DNA from 3 places in the Paracoccus mangrovi genome. Region 1 is predicted to be linked to each of the others. Evidence: riboswitches for the same ligand, from Rfam matches in the RefSeq annotation. Region 1 holds a riboswitch; each other region holds the start of a gene.
The links. A riboswitch is a leader RNA that binds a small molecule or an ion and turns the genes downstream of it on or off. The one in region 1 is predicted to bind cobalamin.
Positions count from the first base shown of each region.

Region 2: it holds a riboswitch for cobalamin, as region 1 does, so the genes downstream of both, ACFOMH_RS07410 (energy-coupling factor ABC transporter permease) here and ACFOMH_RS02925 (TonB-dependent receptor plug domain-containing protein) in region 1, are expected to answer to the same signal.
Region 3: it holds a riboswitch for cobalamin, as region 1 does, so the genes downstream of both, ACFOMH_RS07470 (DUF1636 family protein) here and ACFOMH_RS02925 (TonB-dependent receptor plug domain-containing protein) in region 1, are expected to answer to the same signal.

Region 1 is NZ_JBHRXJ010000002.1:107,653-114,886, forward strand. Features, by position in the region: gene ACFOMH_RS02905 (argininosuccinate synthase) at 1-1,059, shown strand, start outside; gene ACFOMH_RS02910 (ABC transporter ATP-binding protein) at 1,119-1,874, opposite strand; gene ACFOMH_RS02915 (FecCD family ABC transporter permease) at 1,871-2,881, opposite strand; gene ACFOMH_RS02920 (ABC transporter substrate-binding protein) at 2,868-3,755, opposite strand; gene ACFOMH_RS02925 (TonB-dependent receptor plug domain-containing protein) at 3,779-5,680, opposite strand; cobalamin riboswitch at 5,818-6,033, opposite strand; gene ACFOMH_RS02930 (Gfo/Idh/MocA family protein) at 6,119-7,117, opposite strand; gene ACFOMH_RS02935 (sugar phosphate isomerase/epimerase family protein) at 7,117-7,234, opposite strand, start outside.
Region 2 is NZ_JBHRXJ010000004.1:130,282-137,515, forward strand. Features, by position in the region: gene ACFOMH_RS07395 (cytochrome b/b6 domain-containing protein) at 125-763, opposite strand; gene ACFOMH_RS07400 (c-type cytochrome) at 763-1,236, opposite strand; gene cobF (precorrin-6A synthase (deacetylating)) at 1,623-2,384, opposite strand; gene ACFOMH_RS07410 (energy-coupling factor ABC transporter permease) at 2,428-3,093, opposite strand; cobalamin riboswitch at 3,126-3,338, opposite strand; gene ACFOMH_RS07415 (cobyrinate a,c-diamide synthase) at 3,344-4,654, opposite strand; gene cobM (precorrin-4 C(11)-methyltransferase) at 4,651-5,424, opposite strand; gene ACFOMH_RS07425 (cobalamin biosynthesis protein) at 5,421-5,771, opposite strand; gene cbiE (precorrin-6y C5,15-methyltransferase (decarboxylating) subunit CbiE) at 5,768-6,946, opposite strand; gene ACFOMH_RS07435 (cobalt-precorrin-6A reductase) at 6,945-7,234, shown strand, end outside.
Region 3 is NZ_JBHRXJ010000004.1:139,946-147,179, reverse strand. Features, by position in the region: gene ACFOMH_RS07480 (L-lactate permease) at 1-213, opposite strand, end outside; gene cobO (cob(I)yrinic acid a,c-diamide adenosyltransferase) at 402-1,013, opposite strand; cobalamin riboswitch at 1,052-1,264, shown strand; gene ACFOMH_RS07470 (DUF1636 family protein) at 1,358-1,711, shown strand; gene cobW (cobalamin biosynthesis protein CobW) at 1,715-2,749, shown strand; gene cobN (cobaltochelatase subunit CobN) at 2,752-5,955, shown strand; gene cobG (precorrin-3B synthase) at 5,952-7,145, shown strand; gene ACFOMH_RS07450 (precorrin-8X methylmutase) at 7,138-7,234, shown strand, end outside.

The DNA of each region.
Region 1 (7,234 bases):
GGCATCGCCCCCGAGAATATCCATATCGAGGACCTGCGCGAGGAATTCGTGCGCGATTTCGTGTTCCCGATGTTCCGCGCCAATGCGGTCTATGAGGGGCTTTACCTCTTGGGGACGTCGATTGCGCGGCCGCTGATTTCCAAGCGTCTGGTCGAGCTGGCCCATCAGCACGGCGCCGATGCCGTGGCCCATGGCGCCACCGGCAAGGGCAACGATCAGGTGCGCTTCGAGCTTTCGGCCTATGCGCTGGATCCCTCGATCAAGGTCATCGCGCCCTGGCGGCTTTGGGATCTGACCTCGCGCACCAAGCTGATCGAATTTGCCGAGGCGAACCAGATTCCGATCGCCAAGGACAAGCGCGGCGAAGCCCCGTTCAGCGTCGACGCCAACCTGCTGCACACCAGCAGCGAAGGGAAAGCGCTGGAAAACCCCGCCGAAGAGGCGCCCGATTACGTCTATCAGCGTACGGTTTCCCCCGAGGATGCGCCCGATACGCCCGAATATATCGAAGTGACCTTCGAACGCGGCGATGCGGTGGCGATCAACGGCACCCGTCTGTCGCCGGCGACGATTCTGACCGATCTGAACGAATATGGCCGCAAGCATGGCATCGGGCGGCTGGATTTCGTGGAAAACCGCTTTGTCGGCATGAAGTCGCGCGGCATCTATGAAACCCCCGGCGGGGCCATCCTGCTTGAGGCGCATCGCGGCATCGAACAGATCACGCTGGACAGCGGCGCGGGGCATCTGAAAGACAGCCTGATGCCGCGCTATGCCGAACTGATCTATAACGGTTTCTGGTTCAGCCCCGAGCGCGAGATGTTGCAGGCGCTGATCGACAAGTCCCAGGAACATGTCACCGGCACCGTGCGGCTGAAACTCTATAAGGGCAGCGTGAATACCGTTGGCCGCTGGTCGGATCATTCGCTTTACAGCGAGGCGCATGTGACCTTTGAAGACGATGCCGGCGCCTATGATCAAAAGGATGCGGCGGGCTTTATCCGGCTGAACGCGCTGCGCCTGAAGCTGGTCGCGAACCGCAACGCCCGCGTCAAGTAAGGGTGTTTCGCAAGTTATCGCAAAGCCGCGGACGATCTGTCCGCGGCTTTTTGCATGTCTTAAGGTGCGCGGGCGGGCAACAGGTCCAGCGGCTGAAAGACCGGCCCCTGTGCGGTATCGGCGAAATGGGCGCTGATGCCAAAGACGCGGCCGATATGGTCGGGGGTCAGCACCTCGGCCGGCGGACCCTCGGCCACGATGCGCCCCCGATCCAGCAGGATCAGCCGCGAGCAATGGCGCGCCGCCAAGCCCAGATCGTGCAGCGAGGCGATGACCGCGCCGCCTGCGGCGGCCCGCGCGGCAAAGACGCGCATCGCGGCGATCTGGGCGGCGGGATCCAGCCCGGCGATGGGTTCATCCGCAACCAGAAGCGGGGTTTCCTGCGCCATGGCGCGCGCGATCAGGGCGCGGGCCTGTTCACCGCCCGAAAGCTGGGTCGCGGGGCGGTGGCGCATCTCGTCCAATCCAAGGGCCGTGATGGCGCGGTCGATGGCGGCGGCGTCACCCGGCGCCGCGCCATGGGGAATGCGCCCCAGCGCGACCAGCCGTTCGACCGTGACCGGCCAGGCGATCTGTCGCCCCTGCGGCAGAAAGGCCGCCATCCGCGCCCGCCTCCCCGGCGGCAGCATGGCCAGCGAGGAATGCCCCTCATGCGCCAAAAGCCCCAGCGCGGCGCGCAGCAGGCTGGTCTTGCCGGCGCCATTCGGGCCGATCAGGCCGATGAACTCGCCCGGCGTGATGTCAAGGCTGATGCCCTGAACCACCTTGCGGCTGCGGCGGGTGACAGAGAGGTCGCGCAGACTCAGCAGCATCACGGATCGTCCCTCTGGCTGCGCCAGATCAGGTGCAGGAAAAACGGCGCCCCGATCAGCGCGGTCAGAACCCCCAGCTTCAGGTCGCGCTCTGGCACGATCAGGCGCACCGCGATATCGGCGGCCAGCAGCATCGCCGCCCCACCCAGCGCCGAGGCCGGCAACAGGCGCGCCGGTTCGCCCCCGCAGGCGCGGCGCAAAAGATGCGGCACCACCAGCCCGACAAAACCGATCGCGCCCGCCACCGCCGTGGCCGATCCGACCAGCATGGTGGTCCCCACCACCAGCATCAGCCGCAGCCGCCGCAGCGGGATGCCCAGCGAGGCGGCGGCGTCCTCGCCCAGGGTGAGGGCGTTCAGGCCGCGCCCGGTGCTCAGGATCAGTGCCGTGCCGATCCCGAAAAACGGCAGCATGGTCCAGACATGCAGCATCGACCGGTCGGCCAGCGATCCCATCATCCAGAATACGATCTCGCTGACCGCGAAGGGGTTGGGCGACAGGTTCAGGACCAGCGAAACCAGCGCCCCCGCCAGCGCCGAAATGGCGATCCCGGCCAGAATCAGGTGCAGCGAACCGCCGCCGCGCCCGCCGGCCAGCATCAGGATCAGCAGCACCGATCCCAGCGCGCCGGCCAGCGCCGCCAGGGGCAGGCCCATGGGCAAGGCCGCGGCCAGCCCGGTCTGGATCGCCAGCACCGCCCCCAGCGCCGCCGCGCCCGAGGTGCCGATCAGCCCCGGTTCGGCCAGGGGGTTGCGCAAAAACCCCTGCATCGCCGCCCCGGCAAGGCCAAGGCTGGCGCCGACCAGCACGCCCAGAATGGCGCGCGGCAGGCGGATTTCACGCATGACCATGGCCATGAGGTCGCCGTTTTCCCCGCGCAATAGCGCAGACCAGCTTTCGCCGGGCGCAAAGCCCCCGGGCCCGGTGGCCAGCGACACCAGAAACAGCGCCGCGACCAGCGCCGCCAGCCCGGCCAGCAAGGCGATCCGCTTGCGATCACCGGGCGGCATCGGCGTGCCCCGGCGTGGTGTTTTTTTCCGTGGTGTCGCCCCCTGCAGCCCCCTCCTGTGCGGCCGCCGCCCGCAACGCGGCGATGGCGCCCAAAAGCTGTGGCGTGCCGCAGGACCAGTCCGGCCCGCTGGCCGCGTCGATGGTGCCGCCCCGCAACAGCGCGGTCAGCGCGGGGTGGCTCAGCACCTCTTCGGCATGCGAGGCGGTGGCATAGCGTGGGCTGCGGATCAGCATGTCGGGATCGCTCAGCACCAGCGTTTCCAGCGCCATCTGGCCGCCGGAGGTGATCCCCAACTCGGTGGCGATATTGTGCAGGCCCGCCTCGGTGACGATCTGGCCGGCCAGCGAGGCGTTGCCCCAGCTATAGCCGTTCGGATCATAGATCGCGGCCCGCAGCGGCGCCGCATCCCGCGCGGCCCGCAGCGTGGCAAGGCCCGCGTCGAAATCGGCGATCATCCGCGCGGCGCGGGCCTCCTGACCAAGGGCCTGTCCCAGCTGGCGGATATTCTCGCGCACCTCGGTCAGATCGCGGGCCGGCGCGAGTGTCAGCACCGGAACCCCCAGCCGTTCCAGCATCGCGACCGCAGCCCCGCCGGAATAGCGCCCGGCCAGAACCAGATCGGGACGCAGGCGAAACAGCTCTTCGGCATGGCCGTGATTGCGGCCATAGGCCCGCGCCCGATCCGCCATGGGCGAGACCGCCGGATCGTGGCCCAGATGGCTGATCGAAATCAGCTGCCCCGGTGCCGCCAGCATCATCGCCAGCTGATCGGTGCACAGGTTCATCGATACGACCCGGCGCGGCGCGGCACTTGCCGCCCCGCCCAGCATCAACCCCGCCGCAAGGATCAGCGCGACAAGGCTCGGCGTCACCCGGGTCCCGAGCCGGGGGCCTGTCACCATTTGGCCTCAAGCCCCAGATAGGCCTGACGTCCCTGCGTGCCGTAACCCCAGACATCGGAATATTCCTTGTCAAAGAGGTTCACCACGCGGGCGGTGGCGCGGACGCGGTCGGTCAGGTCATAGCCCCCCGACAGGTTGACCAGCGTGTAATCGGGCAGTTCCCGGACCTGATCGCCGTTCCAGCCCTGACTGTCGTAATTGCCCGCGACGTGGCGGATGTCGCCCCCGATCCAGCCGCGCCCGTCCCAAAGATCGTGGCGCGCGCTCAGGCCAAGCTGATGGCGCGGGCGGCGGACCTCGACCGATCCGTCGGGGTTTTTCGCGTCCAGATAGGTATAGCTCATGCCCAGCCACAGCGCGTCGCTGGCCTGCCATTGGCCGGCGACCTCGACCCCCTGCCGGCGGCTTTCGCCGCGCTGGTTGACATAGCTGGCGCGGCCATCGGGGGCGGCGCCGACCGCATAGCTGATTTCGTCCTGCATGTGTTCGTTGAAATAGGTCACGTCGATGCTGCCGCGCCCGTCCATGAGCTCGGCCTCGACGCCCAGATCAAAGCCGCTGTTGCGTTCCGGGCTCAGGCCGGGATTGCCCAGCGTATAGGCGTCATCGGCGAAAAGTTCGTAATAGGACGGCTTGACCAGCCCGCGCCCGGCCGAGGCATGCAGCCGATAGCGGCTGTCCGGCACCTGCCACGACAGGCCCAGATTCCAGCTGGTGAAATCGGCGAAACGGTCGAAATCGTCGCGCCGCAGGCCGGCCTGAATGTCCAGCCCGTTTTCCAGAAAGCCGCGATATTCCAGCGCCAGCGAATTGTTGGCGCGGGCATAATCGGGGGCGGCGTCGTTTTCATCCTCGACCCGCTCGATCATCAGGTTCAGCAGATGCCGCGCCTCGGCGACGGGCCGGCCGTCCAGCCCATAGCTGAGCCGGTATTTCAGCGCCCGGGTTTCCCCGCGCGTTTCGTCGTCGCTGTCCTGACGCCGTTTGAAGACCGATTCCTGATATTCCAGCCGGTGGACCAGCCGCCCGTCCGCCATCACATATTCGCCCCAAAGCGCGCCGGTGAATTCGTCATGCCGGCTGTGCCGGTCGGGATCGTCGATCAGATAGGTCCCGGCGCCCGTGGCCGAGAAATTTTGGGAATCGTAATCCATGTCCTCGCGCGCGCGGCGCAGGGTAAAGCCAAGCTGCAAGGCATCGCTGGCCTGCCAGTCGCCGCTCAGCCCAAGGCTGCGGCGGTCGATCCCGTCCTTTTCGTCGCCGTTCAGCGCCGAGTTATAGCCGTGATCGTCATGCTTTGAGGCCGTGAACATCAGCCCGCCGCGTTCGCCGCGCTGGCTGAACCAGCCTGACAGGGCATAGCCGTTTCCGACCTCGACGCGGCCGCCGGCATGGGTGCCGGGCTCGGCGCGGCGGGTGACGATATTGATCACCCCCGCCGAGGCGTTCGATCCGTAAAAGACCGATTGCGGGCCGCGCAGCACCTCGATGCGGTCGATATTCGCGGTCTCAAGCCCCGAGAGGTAATATTCGTCATTGCCGCCCGTCGCCGGCACGCCGTCGATCAGGATCAGGGTATGGTTGCCCTCGGCGCCGCGGATGCGGACCTGGGTCTGGGATGCCCCGGCCGAACTTACGGCGACGCCCGGCACGATGCGCAGCGCGTCCTGAACGGTGCGCAGGCCGCGCCGCTCGATCTCGTCTGCGGTCAGCACGGTATGGGCGCGGCCATAGGCATCGGCGGCGATCGGGGTCAGCCCGCCGGTGATGACCACCGGGTCCAGCTGGACGGTGTCGGGGTCGCCTTGCTGTGCCCAAAGGGGCAGGGGGGCGATGATCGCGGCAAGAAGCGCGGTTCCGGGGAGGGTGGGCGCAAAAGCGGCTTTGCGGGTCATGTCAGGGCCTTTCCAGCGCAGGGCGAAGCCTGCGGTCGACAGAATGGCCTGCGGGGGGCGTGATCGGGGATACGCGCCGCAGACCGGTGAAGGTCACCTCTGCGGAACGGCCGCTTTCCACGCGCGCCCCGCGCGGGAAATGGGTGATTGCTGCGGCAGGTCTCCTGGCTTGCGGGTCGTCGCTTGGGCCGGTCTTCCCGGGGATCGCGCCCCAGTGACATGGTCGGCCTTTGCTCGCCGCTTACAGTTGCGGGGGCAGCCGGGGATTTGCCCGTCTGGTCCGTTGCCGGACCGGGCGCACCGCCGTTCCCTTTTATCCGGGCAGGCCCGGAACCGAAGCGTTGCCCGGATGGCGCAAGGCCCGGCCCGCTGTCAAGCGAAACCTGTTGACCCGCCGGCGCGCTTGCCGGGGATGCAAAAGGGCGCGGGCCGGCGCGATCACTCTTCGATCAGCGAAATCATGCGCTCCAGCCGCCGCATCGCCAACCAGCCGTCGCGGATCTGCGGCGCATGGTCGCGCTGGCCGGAAAACAGCGCCGCGACATCGGTCAGCAGCGCGTGATAGCCCTTGTGATCCTCATTCGCGGCGGCGGTGAAATTCGGCCGCCAGCTCAGCGTATCGCAGGCGGGGTCCAGCGTGGCGGCGGGATCCTCGGCCTTGAAGGGCGGGTCGCGATACCATGCGGCGTTGATGATATTGTCCACCTCGACACGGTTGTGGTCGCCCATGATCTGGATGAATTCCATCGGCGTGCCGCGCGATTGCACGGTGCCCATGACGATATTGCCGATGACGCCGTTCTCGCAGGTGAAATTCATGTGGATCAGCATCTTGCCGGGGGCGGGCACGTTCTTGCGCAGCCCCAGATCCGCGAATTCCGCGCCCGCGAACCACGGGATCAGGTCCATGTAATGGACACAGTGATGCAGGTAAAAGCCGGTATAATCCACCTCGCCCGCGAAATAGGTGGGCGCGGTCAGATAGCTGCCATGGATGCCCAGCACCGGGCCGAAATCGCCGCCGTCAAGGATGTTGCGGGCGATCCGGTTGCCGGTCGAATAGCGTTTCATGAAGCCGACGGCGACCGGCACTTTCGCGGCATCCGAGGCGCGCATCAGCTCTTCGGCCTGGGCGGCGGTGGCGGCGGGGGGCTTTTCCATAAAGACGGGCAGCCCGCGCCGGATCGCGGCCATGGTGGCGCGGAAATGCACGTCCGGGCCGACGGCCATGCCGACCGCGTCGATATCGGCCTCGGCGATCATGGTCTCGTAATCGTCATACACCTGGGACGCGCCGAATTGCCGGGCGGCGTTTTGGGCCGCCGCCGGGTCGCGGTCGCAAACGGCGGCAATGGCAAAGCCGCTGCGCGCCAGTTGCGGCATCAGCATCCAGGTCGCGTGCCGGCCGCAGCCGATCCAGCCAATCTTGATCGTCATCAGTGGTTCACCTCTGCAAAGCGCAGCGCGGCGCGGATCAGGGCCAGTCCGGCGCGCAGCTTGTCGTCCTCGTTCTCGTGGGGGGGGCGCCAATGGGCGATGGGCAAGGCCAGCCGG
Region 2 (7,234 bases), on a different contig from region 1:
GTGAAAGTTACACGTCGGGGCGGTGACGAAGATTGCGTGAACACAGGCACCCCAAAAGGCGCCCCGTTCCTTCGGCGACCGTAAGGTAACGCTGACATGACGGGGTGATTCGATCAACGCCCCGTCACGGGCCGGGCCGTTCACCATCCGGTGTGCGCGATTGCGCGCCGAAGGCCGCGGCGGCGTCCTCGGGGATTTCCTTGATCCCGGTCAGCATCGGGGTGATCAGATCCTCGTGCTTCCAATGGCGGTAAAACAGGATCACCCCCAGATGCATCAGCACAAGGATCAGGATCAGGTTGGCGCCCAGCTCGTGCCAGCCCACCGCCGCGCTGCGGGTCGCCGCGCTGACATGTTTGGCCAGCGGGCCGACATTGATGTAATCGTCGGGATCCGAAATCAGCCCGGTGGTGACCTGTGTCGCCAGCGCCGCCAGCATGGCGATCACCGACAGCGCGCCCAGCGGGTTATGGCCGGGCCAATGGCTGGGCCGGCGCATGAGCATATGCCCGGCATAGTCGCGGATCGCGCCCGGCCCGCGCAGGAAATGCGCGAACCGCGCCGGCGCCGGGCCGACAAAGCCCCAGATCAGGCGAAAGATCAAAAGCCCGGCGATGGCATAACCGCTCCAGAAATGCAGGGTCATCTTGGCCGGGCCGAATTGTCCCAGACACCAGCTGAGCGTCACGAAAAATGCCAGCGACCAGTGGAACCCGCGCAAAAGCGGGTCCCACAGCCGGATCTTGCGCGACCCGCCGGCCATCAGCTTTTTTCGCGATAGCTGTCGTGGCAGGCCTTGCAGGCGGCGCCGATCTTGCCGACCACGGCGCCGGCCTTGTCGGCCCCGCCCTTGACCGCCTCCGAGGCGCCGGTGGCGGCCTCGGCAAGGCCCGCGAACTTGGCGCGGAAATCGTCCATATTGGTCCAGATATCGGGCTTGGCGGCGGTTTCCTCGCTGGTCTGGCCACGGCCGCTGCCCTCGATGAACAGGCTGGGCAGGTCGTATTGGGTCAGGGCCTCGATATTGGCGGCGGCGCGGCTGGCGGCGGCCTCGTCATAGGCGATGTCGCCCTTGGCCATGCCGGCCAGCTGGCCCATGTTGATCGCCAGCATCTGATAGAAGCCCTTGCGAGCCTCGATCGCCTGATGAATGGGGTCTTCGTCCTGGGCGATCGCGGTCAGCGGGATCGCGGCCATCGCGGCGGCGCTCAGCATGGCGGTCACAATATATCGCATGTCGTCATCCTTTCTGTGGCATTTGGCTTCAGTCACGGAGGCGTCCCGGCCAAGGTGGCACAGCCGAAGGCGTTCTGCCAACGGATATGAAATGTCATTTTTGTGAAATTCGGTGCGGCGGCGGGCATCGGATGGCCGCTTTGTGCCGGTTCCCGTGGCCGGAATGGTGAAATTTTGCGCAAAGCGCACCCGCATCCGGGGACGTGACAGGTTTTTCTTGCGCGATGCTGCGATGCGGCGCAACCTGAGGGTGACGGGCGCAGGTCCGTTCCCCGGCCGCACGGGGCATATATGGCAGCCGCCGCCGTTCATGCCGCGAATCCTCCCTCCACGCGGGCATGGACGGCGGTTCTGCATTCGGGCGGGCGGGGTGAAGGGCTGGCGGATCAGCCCGGCAATGCCCCGCCGCGATCCATAAGATAAATATCCATGATCCAGCCATGCGCGGCGCGGGCCCGGGCGCGGACCTGCCGGATTTCCGGGCCCGCCTCGGCCAGCGGGCCGTGGATCAGGATCTGTTCCGGCATGCCGAGATAGGCCCCCCACCAGATGGTCACCCCTTGCGGGTCCAGCCCGTCAAAGGCGCAATCGCCATCCAGCATCACCACGATCCGGTCGGCGCCCGGCGGCCAGCCATGATCGCGCAATTGCCGCCCCGTGGTGATCACGACCGGCGCGCCGACCGTGTTCAGCGTGATCGCATGGGCCGCGCAAAGCGCCTGAATGGCGGTGATGCCCGGAATGACCCGCCGCGTCAGCGGCAGGGTCAGCCGGTCGGCGATGCGCAGGCTGCTGTCGTAAAGCGAGGGATCGCCCCAGATCAAAAGCGCCACCCGCCCGGACAGGCCCGGCAGATGGGCGCGGATCGTGTCCTGCCAGACGCGGGCGATGGCGTCGTGCCAGCGGTCGACGCCGTGCCGGTAATCGGGATCGGCGCTGTCCCGGCGCGGCAGGTCAAAGGTCGCGATGGCGGTCCCCGCGCCGGCATGGGTGTCGCAGATGCTGCGCCGCAACCCGGCCAGATCATCCTTTTCCGCCCCCTTGTGCGGGATCAGGATCAGGTCTGCCGAGGCAATGGCCTTGGCGGCATCCAGCGTCAGCTGGGTCGCGCCGCCGGTGCCAATGCCGATCAGGGTCAGTTCAATCATCGGGATGCAAGGCGCGCGGGCGGTCATGCCCGCGCAAAGCCCCTCAGGCGTAAAGGCGCGGCGTCACCAGCCCGCTGTCGCGCAGGCCGCGCAGCGATTTCGCGCCGGCCAGCACCGCCAGGTCGACCAGAGGCTCGATCAGCACGACCAGCATATAGGCCGCGCCAAAGGTGGCGATGCCGCCGATCCCGGCCAGCCCCTGACCCCAGATCGCCCAGAACGCGACCCATGCCACCACGCCGCCCTGATAGACCGTCGACAGCGCCAGCGCCTGTGCATAGCGCAGGTCGACATAGGCGGTGCCGGGCGCGATGATCCGCGCGGCCAGCGCCTGCAACGCAAAAAGCGGCACCAGAAGCGTGGTCACGTTCATGCCGTATTGCGGCAGGTCGAAGGGGGCGAAAAGCAGCCCCTGGATCAACAGCCCCAGCGCCAGCCCGATCGCCGCCGGCGCCGCGCCAAAGATCAGAAACAGCGTCGAGCCAAGGATGAAATGCACCTCGGACACGCCGACCGGGTAATGCGGCAGTACCTCGAAAAAGCCAAAGACCAGCGCCGCGCAAAGCGTGCTGCGCCCGACCAGCGAGGCAAGACCGGTTTCGCGCAGCGCGCCCCATGTCTGTTTCAGCGTGTAAAGCCCCGCCCCGGCGGCGGTGGCATAGCTGAGCGCGATCTTGGCGCCCGCGACGATTCCGGGTTCGATATGCATCTTCATCTCCTGTGGCCGTCACACCCGACGGCGATTGGTATGGTCTGACGGCCGGTCTCCTGGCTTGCGGGTCAGGGCGGGGCCTTTGCCTTCCCGGGCGTTGTCGCCCAGTGGCATGGTCAAGGCCCGCTCTCCGCATACAGTCGCGGGGGCGGCTGGGGTTTCGGGCGAACCCGTTCCCATTCCCGATTAAGCCCGACGTGAATTGCATCACGCGGCGGGCACCGATCAGGGCTTTAGCTAAAGGGCATCAAGCGGTTGCCGTCAAGCTTTCCGCGATCAGATGGAAAAAGCTGCCGGTGGCGTGGCCGCGCCGCGACCCGGTTTCCGCCACCGCATCGCCATTGGCGTCGGTGACGCGGGCCAGTGCGGCGTCGGGCTGGGCCAGAATGCTGGCATAGTGGAATTCATGCCCGGTCAGCCTTTGGGCATAGGCCCCGGCCAGCGGCGCCAGCGGTTCGGCCCGGCGATAGCCGAGATGCATCCGCCGCTTTTCATAGCTGGTCTCAAGGCCTAGCAACCCCGCCATCCGGTGCCGGACCCCCGAGGCATCGACCAGCCCCGCACCCATGGCCATATAGCCGCCGCATTCGCCATGGACGGGGCGGGTTTCGGCGAAACGCAACAGCCCCGCGCGGAAATGCTCCGCCGCCGCAAGCCGCCCGGCATGCAGTTCGGGATAGCCGCCCGGCAACCAGCAGGCGCCGGCGCTGTCATCCGGCCCCTGATCCGCGAGGGGCGAAAATGGCAGGATTTCGGCCCCCGCCGCCCGCCATCCCGCGACCAGATGCGGATAGATGAATGAAAACGCCTCATCCTGCGCCAGGGCGATGCGCATCGCGGGCGGGCGCAGGGGGCGAAAGGGTTCGGGGGCAAGCCCGCCCGAGGCGGCGGCGACGATTGCGTCCAGATCCAGATGGCGCGATGCCGCCTCGCCCGCCCGGGCCAACAGCGCCTCAAGGGCGGCGTGTTCCTGGGCCTGGACAAGGCCCAGATGGCGTTCGGGCAGTTCGATATCGGCCGCGCGCGGCAAAACGCCAAGGACGGGAATGCCCAGCGGGTCCAGCGCGTGGCGCATCAACGCCTCGTGCCGGGCCGAGGCCACGCGGTTCAGCACCACCCCCGCAAGCCGCACATCCGGGCGCATCTGCCGAAACCCAAGCGCGACGGCACCGGCGGATTGGGCCTGTCCCTTGCAATCCATCACCAGCACCACCGGCCAGCCGGTCAGCGCGGCGATATCGGCGCTGGCGCCATTGCCGCAACCGCCCGGCACCGCCACACCGTCGAAAAGCCCCATCGACCCCTCGACCAGCGCGATATCGGCGCCCGCGCCCGCGCCGATCAGATGTGCGATCTGGGCCCGGCCCATCGCCCAGCTGTCCAGATTATAGCTTTCGCGCCCGGCCGCCGCGCGATGGAATGCGGGGTCGATGTAATCCGGCCCGCTTTTATAGGGCTGCACCGCCAGTCCCCGCGCGCGCAGAGCCGCGATCAGGCCCAGCGTGACCGTGGTTTTCCCGGACCCCGAGGCCGGCGCGCTGATCACCAGCCCCCTCATTCGGGAAACCTCGGCTCGGTGCCGACGGGACGGAAACGGCGGTCGTAATCGCCGGCATAAAGGCGGCTTTCGTCAAAGCCCTCGGCCGCCAAAGCGCGGCCGACAAGGATCAGCGCCGTCCGCTCGCCCACACCGATTTCGGGGTCGAGCGTCGCCAGCGTGGCGCGGACGATGCGCTGATCGGGCCAGCTGGCGCGAAACACCACCGCGACCGGGCAATCGGCGCCGTAATGCGGGATCAGCTCGTCCTGCACGCGCGCCAGCACATGCACCGACAGATGGATGGCCAGCGTGGCGCCGGTCGCGCCGAATGCGGCCAATGTTTCACCCTCGGGCATGGCCGAGGCCCGGCCCGAGGTCCGGGTCAGCACCACCGACTGCGCCACGCCCGGCAGGGTCAGTTCCGCGCCAAGGGCCGCGGCGGCAGCGGCGAATGCCGGCACGCCCGGCGTCACGTCATAGGGAATGTCCAGCGCCCGCAGCCTGCGCAGCTGTTCGCCCATCGCCGACCAGACCGAAAGATCGCCCGAATGCAGCCGCGCCACATCATGGCCCGCCGCATGGGCGGCGGCGATTTCGGCGATGATCTGGTCCAGATCCATCGCGGCGGTGTTCACGATCCGCGCGCCCGGCGGGCAATGGGCCAGCAGCGCCTGCGGCACCAGCGATCCGGCGTAAAGACAGACCGGGCAGGCCGCGATCAGGTCGCGCCCGCGCAGGGTGATCAGATCGGCGGCGCCGGGACCTGCGCCGATGAAATGGACGGTCATGGAGGTGCTCCTTCGGCGATGGCGGCGGTGGCCATGCCGTCTTGCGAGGTGACGCGGGGGGTCACGATGCGCGCGCCGGGGGCCAGCGCGGCCAGGGCGGCGGCCTCGGCCAGCGATCCGGTGCCGTGCCGGGCCATGATGCGCGGCGATTGCGTGGGGGTGATGACGCCCGCGACCCCGACCGTGATCACGGGCAGGCCGGTTTGCGCGGCCAATGCCCGCAGGGCCGGCGCGGCGGCCTTGGCCGGGATGGTCGCCAGCGCATCGGCGGGGCCGGCGCGTTCAAGCGCATCGGCCAGCGCGGCAAGGCTGGCATCGCGGCGAAAGCCGATGCCCGCGACCCTCATGGCCAGCTCCATTGTGTGACCGCGCGGGCCGGGGTCCAGCCGCGCATCCGGCCAAGGGGGGCGGCCTCTTCGATCGACAGGCGCATCAGACGGCCACCGCGTTCGGCATGCAGGGCGGCCAACAGCGCCTCGGTTTCCAGCGTCACCGCGTTGATGACCAGCCGGGCGGGGGGCAGCGCGGGGATAAGGTCCGCATCCGCGCCGCCGCCGACAAAGATCGCATCCGGCGCGGGCAGGCCGGCGAACACGCCGGGGGCCGCGCCCTGCACCGCCCGCATCCGGTCCGACAGACCGAAGCGGTCGATATTGGCGGCGATATTCGCGATCCGGTCGGCGCGCGGCTCGATACAGATGGCGCGACCGCCGTTCAGGCACCATTCCACGCTGACTGAGCCCGAGCCCGCGCCGATATCCCACAGCAATTCGCCCGGCCGCGGGGCCAGGGCTGACAGCGTCACCGCGCGGATGGCGCGTTTGGTGATCTGGCCGTCATGGGCGAAGGCGTCGTCAGGCAGGCCAAAGCCGCGCGGCAGGCCGGTCCCTGCGGGCAGATCGGCGCCATCGAGCGCCACCGCGACCGGCGCGGCGATATCGTCGGGCGCGAGGTCGCAGGCGGTCATGCGGCGGATCCGCTCGGCCGGGCCGCCCAGCCGTTCCAACACGGCGATGCGCATCGCGCCCAATCCCTGCGCCGCCAGCCATTCGGCCAGCGCACCCACCGCAGCCCCGTCGCGCAGCGTGACCAGCACCCGGCAGCCCCGCGCCAGATGCGGGCGCAGCCTGGCAAAAGGCGCGGCATGCAGGCCCAGGCAGGGCGTGTCCTCAAGCCGCCAGCCCAGCCGCGCGGCGGCCAGCGAAAACACCCCCGGCATGGGCAGCGCGCACCATTCGCCCGGTTCCAGCGCGGCGGCCAGCGTGCCGCCCGCCCCGAACCAGAACGGATCGCCAGAGACCAGCGCCGCCACCCGCTGTCCCCGCCGCGCGATCAGCGGTGCGATATCGAAAGGCACCGGCCATTCCCGCGCCCGCGCATTGCCCGCCAGACCGGCAAGCGTCAGATGCCGGGGCGCGCCAAAGACGATTTCGGCCCGATCCAGCGCATCGCGGCTTGCGGCGGGCAGGCCGGGCAGTCCATCTTCGCCCAATCCGACAATGGTCAGCCAGGGGTCACCCATGACGCGCATCCTGTTGCTTGGCGGCACGCTTGAGGCCCGTGCGATGGCCCGCGCGCTGGCCGATGCCGGGATCGATGCCGTCTATTCCTATGCCGGGCGCGTCCAGAACCCGGCCCAGCAACCGCTGACCACGCGGGTCGGCGGCTTTGGCGGCGCCGACGGGCTGGCCGCCTATCTGCGGGCCGAAGGTTTCAGCCATCTGATCGATGCGACCCACCCCTTTGCCGCTGCGATCAGCCAGAATGCCCATGCCGCCGCCGGCCGGGCGGGGGTGCCGCTGATCGTGCT
Region 3 (7,234 bases), on a different contig from region 1:
GACGATGTAAAGCAGGGTGATCGCCGTGATCACGCCATTGGCCGTCGCCCCCGCCACCTTGGCGATATCCGTCCCCCACAACAGCACGGCCAGAACCACGGTCGCCAGATAGGCGACAAGCATCGAAAACTTGGCCGATTTGCGCATCACGACCAACAGGACAAATACCGCCGCGATCGGGACCAGCGCGGCCAAAAACATCAACATCGACATGAAATATCCCCCCTCTTGGAAACGGTTGTTCCTTTTTCCGCTATGACGGCCACCGGCGGCAAACAAGGTGCGATGGGCGGCCGTGCCATTGCCGGGCATGATGGAATGCACGGGGCCGCGACACAATCCCGTATCGCCCCAACCCATCCACAGGGACCACGCGCCCCCCGGACAGCCCTTGCCAGGGCCTAGAACTCGACCCCCGGCTGGGCCTTGATGCCATCGCGAAAGGGATGCTTGACTGCCTCCATCTCGGTGACCAGATCGGCCAGCTCGATCAGCTCGGGTTTGGCATTGCGGCCGGTCAGCACGACATGGGTCATCGGCGGCTTTTCATCGCGCAGGAACGCCACCACCTCGCCAATATCCAGATAGTCATAGCGCAGCGCGATGTTGATTTCATCGAGCAGCACCATACGGATGGCCGGATCGCGGATCAGATCGCGCGCCTTGTCCCAGCCGGCGCGGGCGGCGGCGATGTCGCGGGCGCGGTCCTGGGTTTCCCAGGTGAACCCCTCGCCCATGGCGTGAAATTGGCACAAATCGCCGAAATGCCCGGTCAGCAGGCGACGCTCGCCCGTGTCCCAGCCGCCCTTGATGAACTGCACCACCGCGCAGGGCATATCATGCGCAATCGCGCGCAGGATCATGCCAAACCCCGATGACGACTTGCCCTTGCCCTTGCCGGTATGAACGATGACGAGCCCCTTTTCGCCGGTCTTTCCCTGCATCATTCGGTCGCGGGCCGCCTTGATTTTGGCCATCTTCTCGGCGTGGCGGGCGTTTTCATCGGCATCCATCGGGCACTCCTTCGCTTGACAAGTCGGGGCCGGGCGCGCACAGCTTTGGCTGCGCTGGTTCCTGTCCTATGACAGGTGAAAAGGGAATGCGACAGGTGAAAGCCTGAAAGCAGCCGCCCCCGCGACCGTGACCGGAAAGGTCGCCCGATGCCACTGGCCCGATCGATTTCGCGGGGCCGGGAAGGTGGGCCGACCGTTGGCGAAAGCCTGAATCCGCAAGCCGGGAGACCTGCCTGCGCAGATATTGACCGGCGGACGGGGTGTTCCCGCCTGGGGTAGAAGGGGCGCGCGCGCCCCCGCGCACCCTTGGCATGCCCTGAACCGCAATGATGGATAAAGGGCGCATGACCGTTTCACTGCTTGTCTGCACGACCTGCCGGGCCGGCCAACCCGTGATCGATGGCCAGCCGGTGCCGGGCGCGCGTCTTTTTGCCGCGCTGGAACGACTGGGCGCGCCCGAAGGCGTGCGCATCCTGCCCGTCGAGTGCCTGTCGGCCTGCAACAGCGGCAGCGCCATCGCGCTGAGCGGGCCGGGCCGCTGGTCCTATATCTATGGCGGCATGTCGGATGCCGATGCCGCCGAGATCCTGACCGGCGCCGCCGCCTATGCCGCCGCCGATGACGGCATCGTGCCATGGCGCGACCGCATCGCCATTTTCCGCAAGCGCAGCATCGCGCGCATTCCTTCGATTGGGTAGCATATGACCGACCTGACCAAGACCCCCGTTACCGTCATCACCGGCTTTCTGGGGGCCGGAAAGACCACGCTGATCCGCCACCTGATGCTGAATCCGCAGGGCAAGCGGCTGGCGGTGCTGGTCAACGAATTCGGCACCATGGGCGTCGATGGCGAGATCCTGAAATCCTGCGCCGATGAGAACTGTCCCGAAGAAAACATCCTTGAGCTGTCGAATGGCTGCATCTGCTGCACCGTGGCCGACGATTTCATCCCGACGCTGGAACGCCTGATGGCGATGCCGGTGAAGCCCGATCATATCCTGATCGAGACCTCGGGTCTCGCGCTGCCGAAACCGCTGTTGAAAGCCTTTGACTGGCCCGCGATCCGCTCGCGCATCACCGTGGACGGCGTGATCGCGCTGGCCGATGCCGAGGCGGTGGCCGCCGGCCGCTTTGCCCCCGACGAGGCCGCCGTTCAGGCCCAGCGCGAGGCCGACGAAAGTCTCGACCACGAAACGCCCCTGTCCGAGGTATTCGAAGATCAGATCGCCTGCGCCGATATCGTCCTGCTTTCAAAGGCAGATCTGGCCGGTGATGCGGGCCTTGCCGCCGCCCGCGCGGTCATCGAGGCCGAGGCCCCGCGCAAGCTGCCGATCCTGCCCTTGACCGATGGCGTGATCGACCCGCGCGTGATCCTTGGGCTGGGTGCTGCGGCCGAGGACGATCTGGCCGCCCGGCCCAGCCATCACGATGGTGCGGACGATCACGAACATGACGATTTCGATTCCGTGGTGATCGAGCTTGCCGAAATCGCCGATCCCGCCGATCTGGCCGCCCGCATCACCCGGCTTGCGCGCGAACAGAACATCCTGCGGGTCAAGGGCCATGTCGCCGTCGCCGGCAAGCCCATGCGCCTGTTGGTGCAGGCGGTGGGCGAACGCGTGCGCCACCAATATGACCGGCCATGGGGCGCCGCGCCCCGCGCCTCGCGCCTTGTCGTGATCGCCGAGCATGACGACATCGACGAGGCTGCGATCCGGGCCGTTCTGGCGGCCTGAGGATGCACGTCGTCTTTCGCGAAAGCCGTGGGCTTGAGGAAACCGAGGTCCCGACCGACCCCGGCCAAAGCCCCGCCGATATGGTCGTGCTGTCCTATTCCGACAGCGACCTCGGCGCTTTCGCGGCGGGCTGGCACAGGGCGCAGGACGGGTCGGGCGTCGGCCTGCCGTCACTGCGGCTGTGCAATATCTCGGCGCTGCGGCACCCGGTATCGGTCGATAATTATCTGGACACCACGCTGGCGGGTGCCCGCGCCGTGCTGGTGCGTCTGATCGGGGGCGAAGCCTATTGGCCCTATGGCGTCGCCAGCCTTCAGGACCATGCCCGCAGGCATGGCATCGCGCTGGCCTTTCTGCCCGCCGATGGCCGGCCGGACGCCACGCTGGAACGGTTCTCGACGCTGGACGCGGCGGTGCTGCACCGGCTGGCCGCGCTTTGCGACGAGGGTGGCGCGGTTGCGGCGCAAACCGCGCTGGCGGAACTGGCCCACGCCGCAGGCCTGCCCGCCGCACCGGTCACGGGTCAGGCCACGATCCCGCAATGGGGGTTTTATGACCCCGATGCCGGTGTGATCACAAAACCGGCGGCCGGCGCGAACCCGGTTCTGATCAGCTTTTACCGCAGCTATCTGACCTCGGCCGATCTGGGTCCGGTGGATGCGATGATCGGCGCGCTGCGGGATGCGGGCTTTGCCGCGACCGGGGTTTTCGCGCCCTCGCTCAAGGTTGCGGGCTTTGGCACCTGGCTTGCCCCGCATCTGCCGGGCATGGCGGCCATTCTGAACATGACCGCCTTTTCCGCCCGCGACGATACCGGCGCCACGCCCTTTGACGGCGCCGATTGCCCGGTTTTTCAGGTCGCCCTGTCCACCGCGCCGCGCGATCTTTGGGCGGCCGAGGAACGCGGCCTTTCCGCCGCCGATCTGGCCATGCATGTCGTGTTGCCCGAGGTGGACGGGCGCATCTTTCTGGGCGTCATCAGCTTCAAGGCCCCGCAGATGCGCGACGAGGCGCTGCAATTCTCGCGGCATGTCCACTGCCCCGACCCCGACCGTATCGCCGCCGTCGTCCGGCGCATCGCGGCGTGGCACCGGCTGCGCGAACCGGCGCGGCGGGCGGTGGTGCTGTCGACATACCCGGGCAAACCGCATCAACTGGCCCATGCGGTCGGGCTGGACGCGCTGGCCTCCTGCGGGGAAATCCTTGGTGTCGCGCATCAGGACCTTGGCCGCCGGCTGATGACGGAACGCGTGGCATGGCCCATCGCCGATTACCGCGCCGCGCTGGCCACCCTGCCCCGGCGGCTGCAAGACGACCTGCATGCGGCATGGGGCGCGCCAGAGGACGAGGCCCCGGACGGCGTCTTTCGCTTTGCCGCGATCCGCGCCGGTGACGCGTGGATCGCCCTGCAACCCGAACGGGGCGAGGTCCGCACCCGCGCCGACGATTACCACGACCTGTCCCGCACGCCGCGCCACACCTATGTCGCCTTTTACCTTTGGCTGCGGACACGGGCCGACGCGCTGATCCATATGGGCGCGCATGGCACGCTGGAATGGCTGCCGGGGAAATCGGTGGCGCTGTCGGACGATTGCTGGCCACAGGCGCTTTTGGGCGATCTGCCGGTCGCCTATCCCTTTATCGTCAATGACCCCGGCGAGGCCGCGCAGGCCAAGCGCCGGCTGGGCGCAGTCACGCTGGGCCATCTGCCGCCGCCACTGGCCGAGGCCGCGCTGCCCGAAAACCTGACGCACCTGGAACGCTTGCTCGACGAATATTCCACCGCCGACGGGCTGGACCCGCGCCGCCGCGACCGGCTGATCGGGGCGATCCGCGACGAGGCCCGCGCCGCCGGGCTTGAAGCCGATCTTGGCCTGCCCCCCGACGCCGCGCCAGCGCAGGCGATCCCGCTGATCGACCGCTTTGTCTGCGACCTCAAGGAAAGCCGCTTTGGCGAGGGGCTGCATGTCTATGCCACCGGCCCCTGTGGCGATGCCGAACGCGACGGGCTTGCGCGCACGCTGGCGGGGCTGCGGGTCGCGCCGGGCCCATCGGGTTCACCCGCGCGCGGGCGTCAGGACGTGCTGCCCACCGGGCGCAACCTGTTCGCCGTCGATCCGCGCGCCGTGCCCAGCCGCGCGGCCCATGCCCAAGGGGTGAAGCTGGCCGAGGAACTGCTGCGCCGTCATCTGCAAGACCATGGCGACTGGCCGCGCGGGCTGGTCGTCGATCTGTGGGGCAGCGCCACCATGCGCACGGCGGGCGAGGAATTCGCCATGGCGCTGCATCTGGCCGGGATGGCGCCGCGCTGGGACGCGGCATCCGGCCGGGTCGGCGGGGTCGACATCCTGACGCTGGCGGAACTGGGCCGGCCAAGGATCGATGTGACGCTGCGGGTTTCGGGGCTGTTTCGGGACGTGTTTCCCGGCCTTGCGCAGCTGTTCGAGACCGGCGCGCGCGCGCTGTACGACCGTGACGAGGATCCCGGGGACAACCCCTATCTGGTGACGCGCGCCCCTCGCGTCTTTGGCCCCAAACCCGGCCTTTACGGCCTTGGCATGGCCGATCTTGCGGAGACCTTTACCCCCGAGGCCCGCGCGGCGGCGGGCGAGGCATGGCTTGCGGCATCGTCGCACGCGATCGGCGCGGACGGCAAAATCCACCACGCGCCACAGGCGATCCGCGACCGGCTGGCCGGGGCGGATGTCTTTGTCCATGCGCAGGACCTGCCCGAATCCGACCTGTTGCTGGCCGCCGACTATGCCGCGCATGAGGCGGGTTTCGCCGCCGCCATGGCCCGGCTGGGCGTGGCGCGGCCCGCGCTTTATCACCTGGACACGTCCCGGCCCGACGCCCCCCGCGCGCGATCCCTGACCGAGGAAATCGCCCGCGTCACCCGCGCCCGCGCCGCCAATCCGGCATGGGCGGACGGCATGATGGCGCATGGTTTCCGGGGCGCGGCCGAAATCGCGGCGACGCTCGATCACTTGGCGGCCTTTGCCAATCTGGCGGGCGTGGTGCCGGGGCACCTCTTCGACCTTTATCACGACGCCACGCTGGGCCGGCCCGAGGTGGTGGCCTTCATGCAGACGGAAAACCCCGCAGCCCTGGCCGCGATGCGCGAGATGTTCGCGCGGCTGCTGGCGGCGGGATTATGGATAACGCGCAGAAACTCGATCCTGGCAACAGAGGAGATAACACCATGACCGATTATCAGATTCAGGGCTGGTGTCCCGGCGCGCTGCGTCCGATGGCATCGGGCGACGGGCTGGTGCTGCGCGTGCGCGCGCCGAACGGCCGGCTGGAACCCGATCAGGCGCGGCGCATCGCCGAACTGGCGCGGCGGCATGGCAACGGGCTGATCGATCTGACCAGCCGCGCCAATCTGCAATTGCGCGGGCTGGACCGACAAAGCCACACCGCCGCCATCACCGCGCTGGCCGAAATGGGGCTGCTGGACCGCGATGCCGATGCGGAATCGCGGCGCAATGTGGTTCTTTCGCCCTTTGCGCCGGTGGATGGCCCGGCATGGCGGCTTGCCGAGGCGATCGCGCGCGCCATGACCGCCCCCGACGCGCCGCAGACGCCCGGAAAATTCGGCTTTGCCGTCGATACCGACCCCTGGGTGCTGGGCGGGGTGCCCTGTGACATCCGCCTGCGCCCGGTCGGCGCGGGCTGGCAGATCGCCCCCGATAGCGGCGATTGGGTCATCGCCGCGCCCGACACCGCCCGGGCCGCCGCCGGCGCGGTCGAGATGGCGCGCTGGTTCGCGCGGGGCGGGATCCGTGACGGGCGCGGGCGCATGCGCGACTATCTGCGCCGCAAGCCAGAGCTGCCCGCCGGCGCGACACCTGTCCCGCAGCCCGTCCCGCATGCCGCACCCGACCCCTGCCCCGGCGCGGCGCCGAATGGCTGGATGCTGGGCTTTGCCTTTGGTCAGATCACGCCCGACCAGCTGATTGCCTGCGCCGATGCCGGTCCGCTGCGGCTGACACCTTGGCGCATGCTGTTGATCGAGGGGGCCGTCGCGCCCCCGGCCATCGCCGGTCAGGTGCTGGCCCCGGACGATCCGCTGCTGCGCGTCCATGCCTGTACCGGCGCGCCGGGCTGTCCGCAGGCGCGCGCCGATGTCCGGGCGCTGGCCCGCGAACTGGCGCCGCATCTGGGTGCCGGCCAAAGCCTGCATCTCAGTGGCTGTGCCAAGGGCTGCGCCCATTTCGGCCGCGCCGATCTGACCGTGATCGCCACCGCGCCGGACCGGTTTGACCTGATCCGGGACGGTTGGGTGCATGATGCCGCGACCGGCCACGGGCTGGACAAGAACGGTCTTGCGCGTTTGCTTGCATCCCCGCAAAACACGGCATCCGCGACAAGGCAGGGCCGGCCTCATGCATGAATACGAAACCGACGGCGCGAAGATCTATGCCCAGTCATTCGCCACCATCCGGGCCGAGGCCGATCTGTCGCGCTTTGACCCCGACGAGG